DNA from 3 places in the Cytobacillus firmus genome. Region 2 is predicted to be linked to each of the others. Evidence: riboswitches for the same ligand, from Rfam matches in the RefSeq annotation. Region 2 holds a riboswitch; each other region holds the start of a gene.
What was found. A riboswitch is a leader RNA that binds a small molecule or an ion and turns the genes downstream of it on or off. The one in region 2 is predicted to bind thiamine pyrophosphate.

Region 1 (3,279 bases), 1.9 Mb from region 2:
GGATACAGGAGGACTTGCTCCTATCATGTCTCCAGTATGAAGCAGGATGGTATTTTCATTTTCTGCGGCACGCTGGCGCAAATACGCAGCGAGATAATCTGCACGTCCTGCTGGTCTGCCGTTAATCTGCCGGGTCACATTCAGCTGGCCATGGAAATCATTGATTCCCAGCAGCTGGACTCTCTTGTATGGTCCTTCTGAGCGATCTTCAATATGGCCATGATAATCCTCAGAGAGGCCTTGCCGATCCCATTGATTTTTTTCTCCCAGAGACATTCCCAGGAAGCTAAATAATATAAGGGAGATAAGTACTTTCATCAATCAACCTCCTGTAATTGTGGCAGGGATAGTATTTGCAGATATTGGGGATTTAATCGTAAGGGGGCTTTTGGGTGGCAAGTAAATGAAAAAATCCTGCTAACCTGCACTTGTTTATCCAATTTGATAAAGGGTAAGTTCATATTAAGAAACATAATACTGCCAAAGGAGATGACAACATATGAAATATAAGAAGCTTTTGCTTTCAGTCCCATTGGGTGCAGGATTATTGTTGGCAGGGTGCGGGACAGATGAACAGGAGCCGCCGCCGGAAACGGAAGATGTGGAATTGGAAGATAATCAAATGGAAGAAAACAATAATGAAGATAGTGAAATGCAGGATCCAGGCACATCAGAGGAGTCGGATATGGAGGAACCCGGCATGAATGAAGAATCTCCACACGATGAAGAAAACATGGATGAAAGTGATATGGATATGAACGATGGGGGTTCTGAAGAGAACTAATTGATGATACACATCTAATACATGTAGAAAAACGTCTGCTAATGGCAGGCGTTTTTGTATGTTTTTTCAAGAATTTGAATGTCTAAGCCGTGGAGTATTCAGCTGCAGGAATACAAGTGATCTAGCGGGAAAAACGGAAGCTTTTTCATACACATTATAGAAATCCCTTTTATTTGTTTTCAGAATTATGTATACTAAAATAGAATTAAATAGCAATAACTAGGGGTGCCCAATAGCTTGGGCTGAGAAAGAAACGCGCTAAAGTTTCTTGACTCTTTGGACCTGATCTGGATTATACCAGCGTGGGGAAGTTAGAATGTGCAAAGGTTTCTTTGTGCAAAGACATCTGCGGTTAAGCCGGTCCATCATTATGTGGACCGGCTTTTTTACATATCTTGCACTACCTCGGTTCCAGGTCTCGTCCTTATATTTTTTAATAAGGGAGAGATGATCAATGACTGCAAGTTCTTTAAATCAGGAGAGTATTTCTATTATGTCGAGCTTTACTGGCAGCAAAAAAGTATATGTGAAGGGATCCAGGACTGATATAAAGGTTCCGGTGCGGGAGATAGTATTAAGCCCCACTGCCGGAACGTTTGGTGAAGAAGTCAATGAGCCGGTTCGTGTATATGATACGAGCGGACCATATACGGATCCTCAATATACGGCAGATCTAAAGAAAGGGCTTCCCGCTCTGAGAAGCCGGTGGATTCAGGAACGGGCGGATGTAGAAGAATATGATGGGCGGAAAGTAAAGCCCGAGGACAATGGCTACCTCAATGAAGATGATCCGCGTGCCAATCATAAAGTCTTTCCTGGCTTAAACCGCAAGCCATTGAGAGCGAAAAAAGGGAAGAATGTCACCCAGCTTCACTATGCCAAAAAGGGAATTATTACCCCGGAGATGGAGTTTATAGCCATTCGGGAAAATATGGAGCCGGAATTTGTGCGGTCTGAAGTAGCAAGAGGGCGGGCGATTATTCCTTCCAATATCAATCATCCTGAGACAGAGCCAATGATTATCGGAAGGAATTTTCATGTGAAAATTAATGCGAACATTGGAAACTCGGCTGTTTCATCCTCTATTGAAGAAGAGGTAGAGAAAATGACATGGGCCACACGCTGGGGCGCCGATACGATTATGGATCTTTCAACTGGAAAAAATATTCATACAACACGTGAATGGATTATCAGAAATTCTGCCGTTCCGGTCGGTACCGTTCCCATTTATCAGGCACTTGAAAAGGTTAATGGCATTGCTGAGGATCTTACTTGGGAAGTATACAGGGATACCTTAATCGAACAAGCAGAGCAGGGGGTTGACTATTTTACCATTCATGCAGGTGTCCTTTTGAGGTATGTACCGCTGTCAGCAAAACGCTTGACCGGAATTGTGTCGAGAGGCGGATCCATTATGGCCCAATGGTGCCTGCATCATCATAAAGAGAACTTTTTATATACACACTTTGAAGAAATCTGCGAGATCATGAAAGCTTATGATGTGGCCTTCTCCCTGGGGGATGGACTGCGGCCGGGATCGATTGCAGATGCAAATGACGAGGCTCAATTTGCAGAGCTCGAAACACTTGGGGAGTTGACGAAAATTGCCTGGGAACATGATGTACAGGTAATGGTCGAGGGACCTGGCCATGTTCCAATGCATTTAATCAAAGAGAATATGGATAAACAATTGGAAATCTGTAAAGAAGCACCATTCTATACACTCGGACCCCTTACGACTGATATAGCTCCGGGATACGACCATATTACCTCTGCAATCGGGGCTGCCATGATAGGCTGGTATGGGACGGCAATGCTTTGCTATGTTACCCCTAAAGAACATTTGGGTTTGCCGAATAGAGACGATGTCCGCGAGGGTGTCATCACGTATAAAATTGCCGCTCATGCTGCAGATCTGGCTAAGGGACATCCTGGAGCGCAAAAAAGGGATGATGCCCTGTCAAAAGCCCGTTTTGAATTCCGCTGGAGAGATCAATTCAATCTTTCCCTGGATCCTGAGCGCGCTTTGGAATTCCATGATGAAACACTGCCGGCTGAAGGGGCAAAAACAGCTCATTTTTGTTCCATGTGCGGGCCAAAATTTTGCAGTATGAGAATTTCTCAGGATATCCGGAATTATGCAAAAGAGCATCAGCTTGAAACCGACGAAGCGATACAAAAGGGACTGGAAGAGAAAGCTGAGGAATTTAATAAGGCCGGGGGAAACATTTATCAGTAGTCTTTTTATAGTTTAATAGAAATTATATCCGCTGGGGGTGCCTGTTTGCAGGCTGAGATTAAAGCAAAAGCTTAAGACCCTTGGAACCTGATCTGGCATGAATTCCAGCGTAGGGAAGTGGAGTATCGGGTCTATATTCCAGGGCCTCATACCCCGCTTTCTATTTAGAAGGTGGTTTTTTATTTGCACAAAATTAAAAATAGCATGGGAGCATCCTCTATGAAAAAGTGTCTGCATGTTATATCAGATGGAAAGC
Region 2 (3,279 bases):
CAATGACAGAAGTCAAAAGACATCCGGCACCTGTTACTTTCGTTAACAGGGGATGGCCATTGTTGACCGAAAAAGTGGAATGTCCATCTGAAACGATGTCCTGTTTCCCTGTAATGACGGTGACTGAACCAAGTTTATTTGCTGCTGACTTTGCAAGATCTGCAGTGCTTCCTTTCGCTTCCCCGGCATCGACGCCCTTAATATTCCATTGCTGTCCTGCTGCATTGGCAATTTCTGCAGCATTGCCTCTTATGATGCTAATATCTAATTTTTCCATTATTCTATTGGCTGTTTCTGTTCGATAAGCTGTCGCGCCGGCACCAACCGGGTCAAAGATTACCGGCACCCCATGCTGATTGGCTGACTTTCCTGCGATAAGCATACTTTTCACTTCTTTTTCAGTCAGTGTTCCCATGTTGAGAACCAGAGCCCCGGCGATTTTAGCCATATCACCCGCCTCTTCATGCGCATAAGCCATTACAGGTGATGCACCAATTGCCAGCAGGCCATTGGCAGTAAAATTGGTTACTACCACATTGGTGATATTATGTACCAGAGGGTTTGACTCTCTTACTTTATCTAATAGACTGCTAAGCTCCTGAATGTTCATTTTAAATCCTCCTTTAATTCATAACTAGTCCGCCATCCACAACCAAATTCTGTCCTGTAACTGCCCTTGCCCAGGGAGAAGCGAAGAAGACTATCGCATCTGCCACTTCTGCAGGATCTGTGACTTTTCTTAGTGGAGTCGAGTTTTCGATAATTTCAAACACTTCCTTAGAGGTCGAAGCACTGGCGTCTGTCGTTTTTAACAAACCGCCTGATACCATATTTGCAGTAATTCCATATTGGCCCAGCTCATTCGCCATATTTCTGGTGAAGCCTAATAAAGCAGCTTTGCTGGTCGTATAGTCATGATAGGGTACAACTGGATGCTGGAATAGGTTGGTGCCGACCGAGATTATCCTGCCAAACTCCTGTTTTTTCATATCTTCAAGACCTGCCTGAACAGTGTTCAATGCTCCCAGAATCGCACCTTCCAGCTGATTTTTGTAATCGTCCCATTTAATTGTTTCTGCATCTTTTTTTAAAACAGGGTCAAATTGAAAATTCACCAATGCATTATTGACTATGGTTGTAATGGGGGCTCCAAAGTGTTCCTTCGTTTTTTCATACATGGATTTCACTTGAACTCTGTCCCGAACATCAGCACGAATGGCAATGGCTGATTCGCCAATTTCCTTCTGCAGAGCATGGGCTTTTTCCTCGCTATGGAAATAGTTAATGACAATTCTCGCCCCTTCTCTTGCGAAAGCTTTAGCTGTTTCTTTGCCCAACCCTCTGCTGCTGCCTGTAATAATAACAATCTGATCGTTAAGATTCATAGAAAATCCTCCTTATTGATAGCCAATACATTTGTTTTGAGAACAAAATAAAAACCAGATCCGAAATTGGACCTGGCTGAATAATCTAAGAGAAAGAACGTCGTTCCCCGCAATTACTACTTTCCTACGCTGGTATAATCCAGATCAGGTCCGAAGGGTAAAAAACAGTCCGGTTTCTTTCTCAGCCCGCGAGCATCGGGCACCCCTAGCAGTAAAACTATTAAGTTGGCTGTTTTCATCTTAGCTTGAAAAGGTAAATCTGTAAAGTCTTGCAATTCTGCCTGTTCCTCTTTAAGGTGTAATTAGAAATACATAACTTGGAGGAATAATAGAATGGCTGAACACCAATTCCATTTAAAAGCACATTGGCCAGGACTTCGGAATAATGTGGGTGAAATTGAAACAGGCGGGCTGAGAACAAAGGTATCTATCCCTCCGGAAATGGACGGTCCTGGAATCGGAACCAATCCGGATGAAATGCTGCTGGGGGCAGCGGCAACTTGTTATATTATTACCCTGGCAGCCATGATGGAACGCAGCCGGCTCGAGAAAGATGACCTGACGATGGAATCAGTCGGTGTTGTGGATGTGACCAAAGGTGTGATTACCTACAGGAAAATCATTCATCGCCCGGTTATCGTGCTGAAGGCAGATGCCGATGAAAAGGACCATGCACTTGCGCGAAAGCTGGCGCAAAAAGCCGAAGCATCCTGCATGATCTCAAGGGCAATTAAAGGGAATGTGGAAGTCGAGTTGCAGGAAACCGTACTTAGATCAAAGATGTAAATCAAAAAACCGGCTTAATAGCCGGTTTTCGTTCACTAAAATGCCCATTTTCTGATTGCCTGTGCAACACCGGCTTCATCATTGGTTCCCGTCACAGCATCGGCTGTTTCTTTCACGATTTCCTGGGCATTTCCCATCGCTACTCCCCAGCCTGATTCCTCAATCATGGCAATATCGTTCAAGCTGTCTCCCATGGCCATTACATTTTCCATCGAAATGCCAAGAAGCTCTGTTACCTTCTGGATCCCTTTGGCTTTATTGATGCCAAGAGCATTGACTTCAATATTGGTTAAGCTTGAGTTAGTAATTTCCAGATCGCCTTTTGACTGCAGCTCCTTATGGATCAGTTCCCTGACTGCGTCATCTGAAATATCAAATCCAAACTTAAGCCACTCATGGTCATGAATATTTTCCGGCATTTCGTTGTTCCATACCCGTTCGCAGCTGGTGGCCCAAAAATTGGTCTTATGTGACTGTGACAAGTTCCACATCCATTCCATAACTTTGGAATCAACGGGAGCTCTTGAAATGGATTCTCCATCTGGGCCAAATATTTCACTGCCATTAACCGTAATTAAATAGGAGTTTAATTCCAGGGAATCGGCATGATCGCCTGCTGTAAGCCTTGATCTTCCGGTGCTCAAAATGACTTCGATTCCTTTCTCCTTTGCCTCTTTTATGGCTGCACGGTTCTCTTCAGGAATTTCCCCTCTGGAATTTAATAAAGTTCCATCCATATCGAGAGCGATTAATTTGATCTGCGGTGGAATTGTTGATTTTGTCATGATCCTCTCCCTTTCTTCTTTTAACACAATAAAGCCATTATATAGTTAGCCCGGCTATCCTTCAAAGACGGTGCTTTTCAGGTGAATATTTTATTGGGAAATGGAAATACCTGTATGTATTAAATATTAAAGGTGATGTCCTATGTATCTGATACTTGTTATTGTTGTATGGATTTTGTTTGCTTACCGCTTTATTGATTGGTCACAATGGAAAAAACAATACCCGACTGTGCTGTACTTTATTGCGATTAACCTTACCTATAACATGCTCTATTTTAATCATACTCTCTGGACTTTTAGAGGCATTACGGCCGAATGGCTTA
Region 3 (3,279 bases), 1.9 Mb from region 2:
CTTTTTTAGCCGGTTCGCAAAGTCATTAACAACAGAACTGATTCCAGGAGATGTTAAGAACCTTCAGCAATGGCAGCCGGGTGATATTGTGGTTTTCCTTTCTCCTAAATTCGACCATGTGGCTTTCATATCTGACAAACGGACTAAAGATGGCATTCCATACGTAATACATAACTCCACCCCATTTGCAGCAGAAGTAAAACTATCTTCTTTTAAGACTCCCATTACCGCTCACTACAGATGGGATTTTGAAAAAACGCCTGCACTGCCATAAAGCAGATGCAGGCGTTTTTCTTATTAAATAAGAAAGTATAAAATTTTGAACTTCGATAACTCTCTAGCGCAAGCAGCCTGCACATCGAGGTGTCGAGGGTGAGCGAGTCGCTTACGCTTTTCTATCTGACTGCTGCCGGATTGCCCGCCGGCCACTCTTCGCAGGTATAAGCCATCTCCCAGAAACCAAGCTCCAGCTGGCAGCTTTTTCGGAAAGCATCCTTCATTCGCTGCCTTTCTTCCGGTGATGCCGCTTCAGCAAGTTCATCCAAACGGTTTCTCATATTCATGGTCACAGCTTCGACTCTAAGGTTTGCATAAAAAGAAATCCACGGATAAAACGGATGGTTCTCATCTGGCTCATATTGCTTCATGAGCTCAAGCCCAATTTCCCAATAAGTCCATGGGCAAGGCAATAATGCAGCGAGTATTTCACCCATGCCGCCTGTATGGGCATGATACATCATATGCTTTACATAATGATCGGCTGTCGGCGGAAGCGGATATCCCTGCAATGCTTCGTAATCCACCCCAATCTGCTGGCAAAAATTATGGTGGGGGTGTACTTCGCTGTTCAATACAAATTCTATTTGCTGGTTAAAGTATGCAATATCCTTACGTTCAGCTGACTTTGAAATCGCAATTCCGTAAATATGCATGAACGCATTCAAATACTCAAAGTCCGCTTTAATGTAATGAGCAAGCGCCTCTTTCGGCACATCCCCTCTCCCGATCCCCTGAACAAATGGATGTTCAAATATCAGCTGAAACAAATCTTCATTTTCCTTGCGCAGAATTTCTGAAAAAGTCATAAAAAATAGCCTCCTTAATTAAATACAGAAGCTGCCGGGGAAAAAGCATGAGGATATATAATGAGGTCCTCACTGCTTCCCTGCGCTGGCATTATCCAGATCAGGTTCCAAGGGACCAAGGAAAAGCTCCTTATCTCAGCCGTAGCGCCCCTAGCAGTTTTCTAACATTTTTAATTGTTTTTTTATCGATTGTCTAACTTGACGTTTTTCGCTCATACATTTTGGATCTCGCCCATAACTCTTGAAAATCGCTCATAAAGTCAGATTGCTATGCTGCTCTCCCTTACTCTGCTAACCAATCTTACTTCTCCAGCCCAAAATCATCACATATTCTGAACCAAATTCTTCTCTTTAACCTTCGCTAACACCAACCAGCCTATCGCCGCACCGGCAATGCTGCTGACCAGAAACGGCGGCACAAAGAAGAATGCACCAGCTTCACTGCCCATGAGAAATTTTGCATACGGAACAGCAAACAATGCTCCGATTATACCGGTGCCCAAAACCTCGCCAGCGGCAGCCCATATTTTCCGGCCGAATTTCAAATAAAGGACACCAGCCAAAAACGCACCGATCATGCCGCCTGGAAACGCAAGCAGCGTCCCGAATCCAAGCATATTACGCAGCAAAGCAATCATAAAAGCAATGGCTGCTGCCGGCAGTGGTCCAAGAGTCACCGCGGCCAATACATTTACCGCATGCTGAACCGGATAGGCCTTGGCTATACCTGCCGGAAACCAGAGCAAATGGGATCCCAGTGTCCCAATCGCCGTAAATAGTGCCATCGTAGTCAACAATCGGGTTCTGTTCATCTAAACCTCCTTTCTAAAAGGGCAGCCTGATTGCTTATCTGGATGAGAAGTATGTATACAAAAAAGCCAGATCCCCACAAAGGACCCGGCTTGGTTTAAGTATATGAATCGACATATTGTCAAATCCTACTTCCCTCCGCTGGCATTAACCAGATCAGGTCCATAAGAGTCGGAAAGCTATAAGCGCTTTCCTCTCAGCCCGCACATTCGGGGCACCCCTAGTAGTTACATAGATATTTAATTTGATAAGCTATTTCAAGCTTAACAAATTATTCCGGCACTGTCATCAAACTTTTAACTTATATACTTCTCTTGATGCACTGGATTAAGCGCTCTTCAATTTCTGCTGCGAAGCTTTGAACAGATTCGTCATTGATTAGCTCAATCATACTTGTCGGCTTAGGCATCCCAATTTTCGTTTTGCCCTTGTCTTCATAGACGACAATTTTACAAGGCAGGAAGTAGCCGGCCATTTTATTCTGTGTTAAAACGCGATGTGCTTCATTCGGATTACATACCTCTAACACATGGAATGCCTCGTTATATTCCAAGCCTTTTTCCTGCAGCTTCTCCTGAACATTAAACTGCCATAGAACTCCGAACTTTTCGTCCTTCAGACTTCCTTCCAGTGAGGATATCGCTTCTTCAATTGATTTTTCGGTTTCAGCTGTGTAATCGAACATAACTGCATCTCCTTTAGTAATGGCATATTAATAATGTACCCCTATAGGTATACTATTAAACACAGTCTCAACTGTCAACAACCCAGAATTTTTTTAAGAAGGTTTTATCGAATTAACCGCAGACCAGCAATATCCTTTAAATTCCCCACCCCCGCAAGAGACAGAGACACTTTTGTTTCTTCTATAAAGTTGGCAAGCACTTTTTCAACTCCTTCCTGCCCGCCAATGGCCAAGCCGTACACATACGGCCGCCCCAGACAAACGGCGTCAGCTCCCAGTGCCAGAGCTTTAACCACATCTGAGCCTCGGCGAATGCCGCTGTCAAACAATACTGGAATCCTTCCTTTAACTTCCTTCGCAATCGGTTCAAGCGCATCAATCGCCGCAATCACTCCATCAAGCTGTCTGCCGCCATGGTTGGAGACAATGATACCGTCTATCCCTCTTTCAACGGCCAGCCTGGCATCCTCAGGGTGGAGAATGCCCTTTAATAAAATGGGCAGGCTGGTTTTCTCTTTTAATCTGGCAATATGTTCCCAGCTTAATGTTGGATGATGAATATTATCAAGGATTCCCTGTACGACATCACCGTCCTGGAGAGAAGCCATAAAGAAGGGATCGCTTTCATAGTTTGCTTTACCATAGCCAAGCTTTAACGGGGAAAAATTGTTTCTTAAATCGGCTTCCCTCCATCCCATC

Region 1: linked by a shared signal. The riboswitch ahead of thiC (phosphomethylpyrimidine synthase ThiC) and the one ahead of NAF01_RS12060 (3-oxoacyl-ACP reductase) in region 2 are both predicted to bind thiamine pyrophosphate.
Region 3: linked by a shared signal. The riboswitch ahead of thiW (energy coupling factor transporter S component ThiW) and the one ahead of NAF01_RS12060 (3-oxoacyl-ACP reductase) in region 2 are both predicted to bind thiamine pyrophosphate.

The regions. Positions count from the first base shown of each region.
Region 1 is NZ_CP098323.1:506,837-510,115, forward strand. Features, by position in the region: gene NAF01_RS02685 (bifunctional metallophosphatase/5'-nucleotidase) at 1-318, opposite strand, end outside; gene NAF01_RS02690 (hypothetical protein) at 500-784, shown strand; TPP riboswitch at 996-1,110, shown strand; gene thiC (phosphomethylpyrimidine synthase ThiC) at 1,239-3,023, shown strand; TPP riboswitch at 3,047-3,156, shown strand; gene tenI (thiazole tautomerase TenI) at 3,243-3,279, shown strand, end outside.
Region 2 is NZ_CP098323.1:2,367,254-2,370,532, forward strand. Features, by position in the region: gene thiM (hydroxyethylthiazole kinase) at 1-610, opposite strand, end outside; gene NAF01_RS12060 (3-oxoacyl-ACP reductase) at 624-1,385, opposite strand; TPP riboswitch at 1,490-1,602, opposite strand; gene NAF01_RS12065 (OsmC family protein) at 1,719-2,171, shown strand; gene NAF01_RS12070 (Cof-type HAD-IIB family hydrolase) at 2,207-2,956, opposite strand; gene NAF01_RS12075 (CBO0543 family protein) at 3,099-3,279, shown strand, end outside.
Region 3 is NZ_CP098323.1:439,853-443,131, reverse strand. Features, by position in the region: gene NAF01_RS02270 (DUF1287 domain-containing protein) at 1-274, shown strand, start outside; gene tenA (thiaminase II) at 396-1,085, opposite strand; TPP riboswitch at 1,146-1,247, opposite strand; gene thiW (energy coupling factor transporter S component ThiW) at 1,409-1,897, opposite strand; TPP riboswitch at 2,012-2,127, opposite strand; gene NAF01_RS02255 (DUF302 domain-containing protein) at 2,197-2,580, opposite strand; gene NAF01_RS02250 (alpha-hydroxy-acid oxidizing protein) at 2,685-3,279, opposite strand, start outside.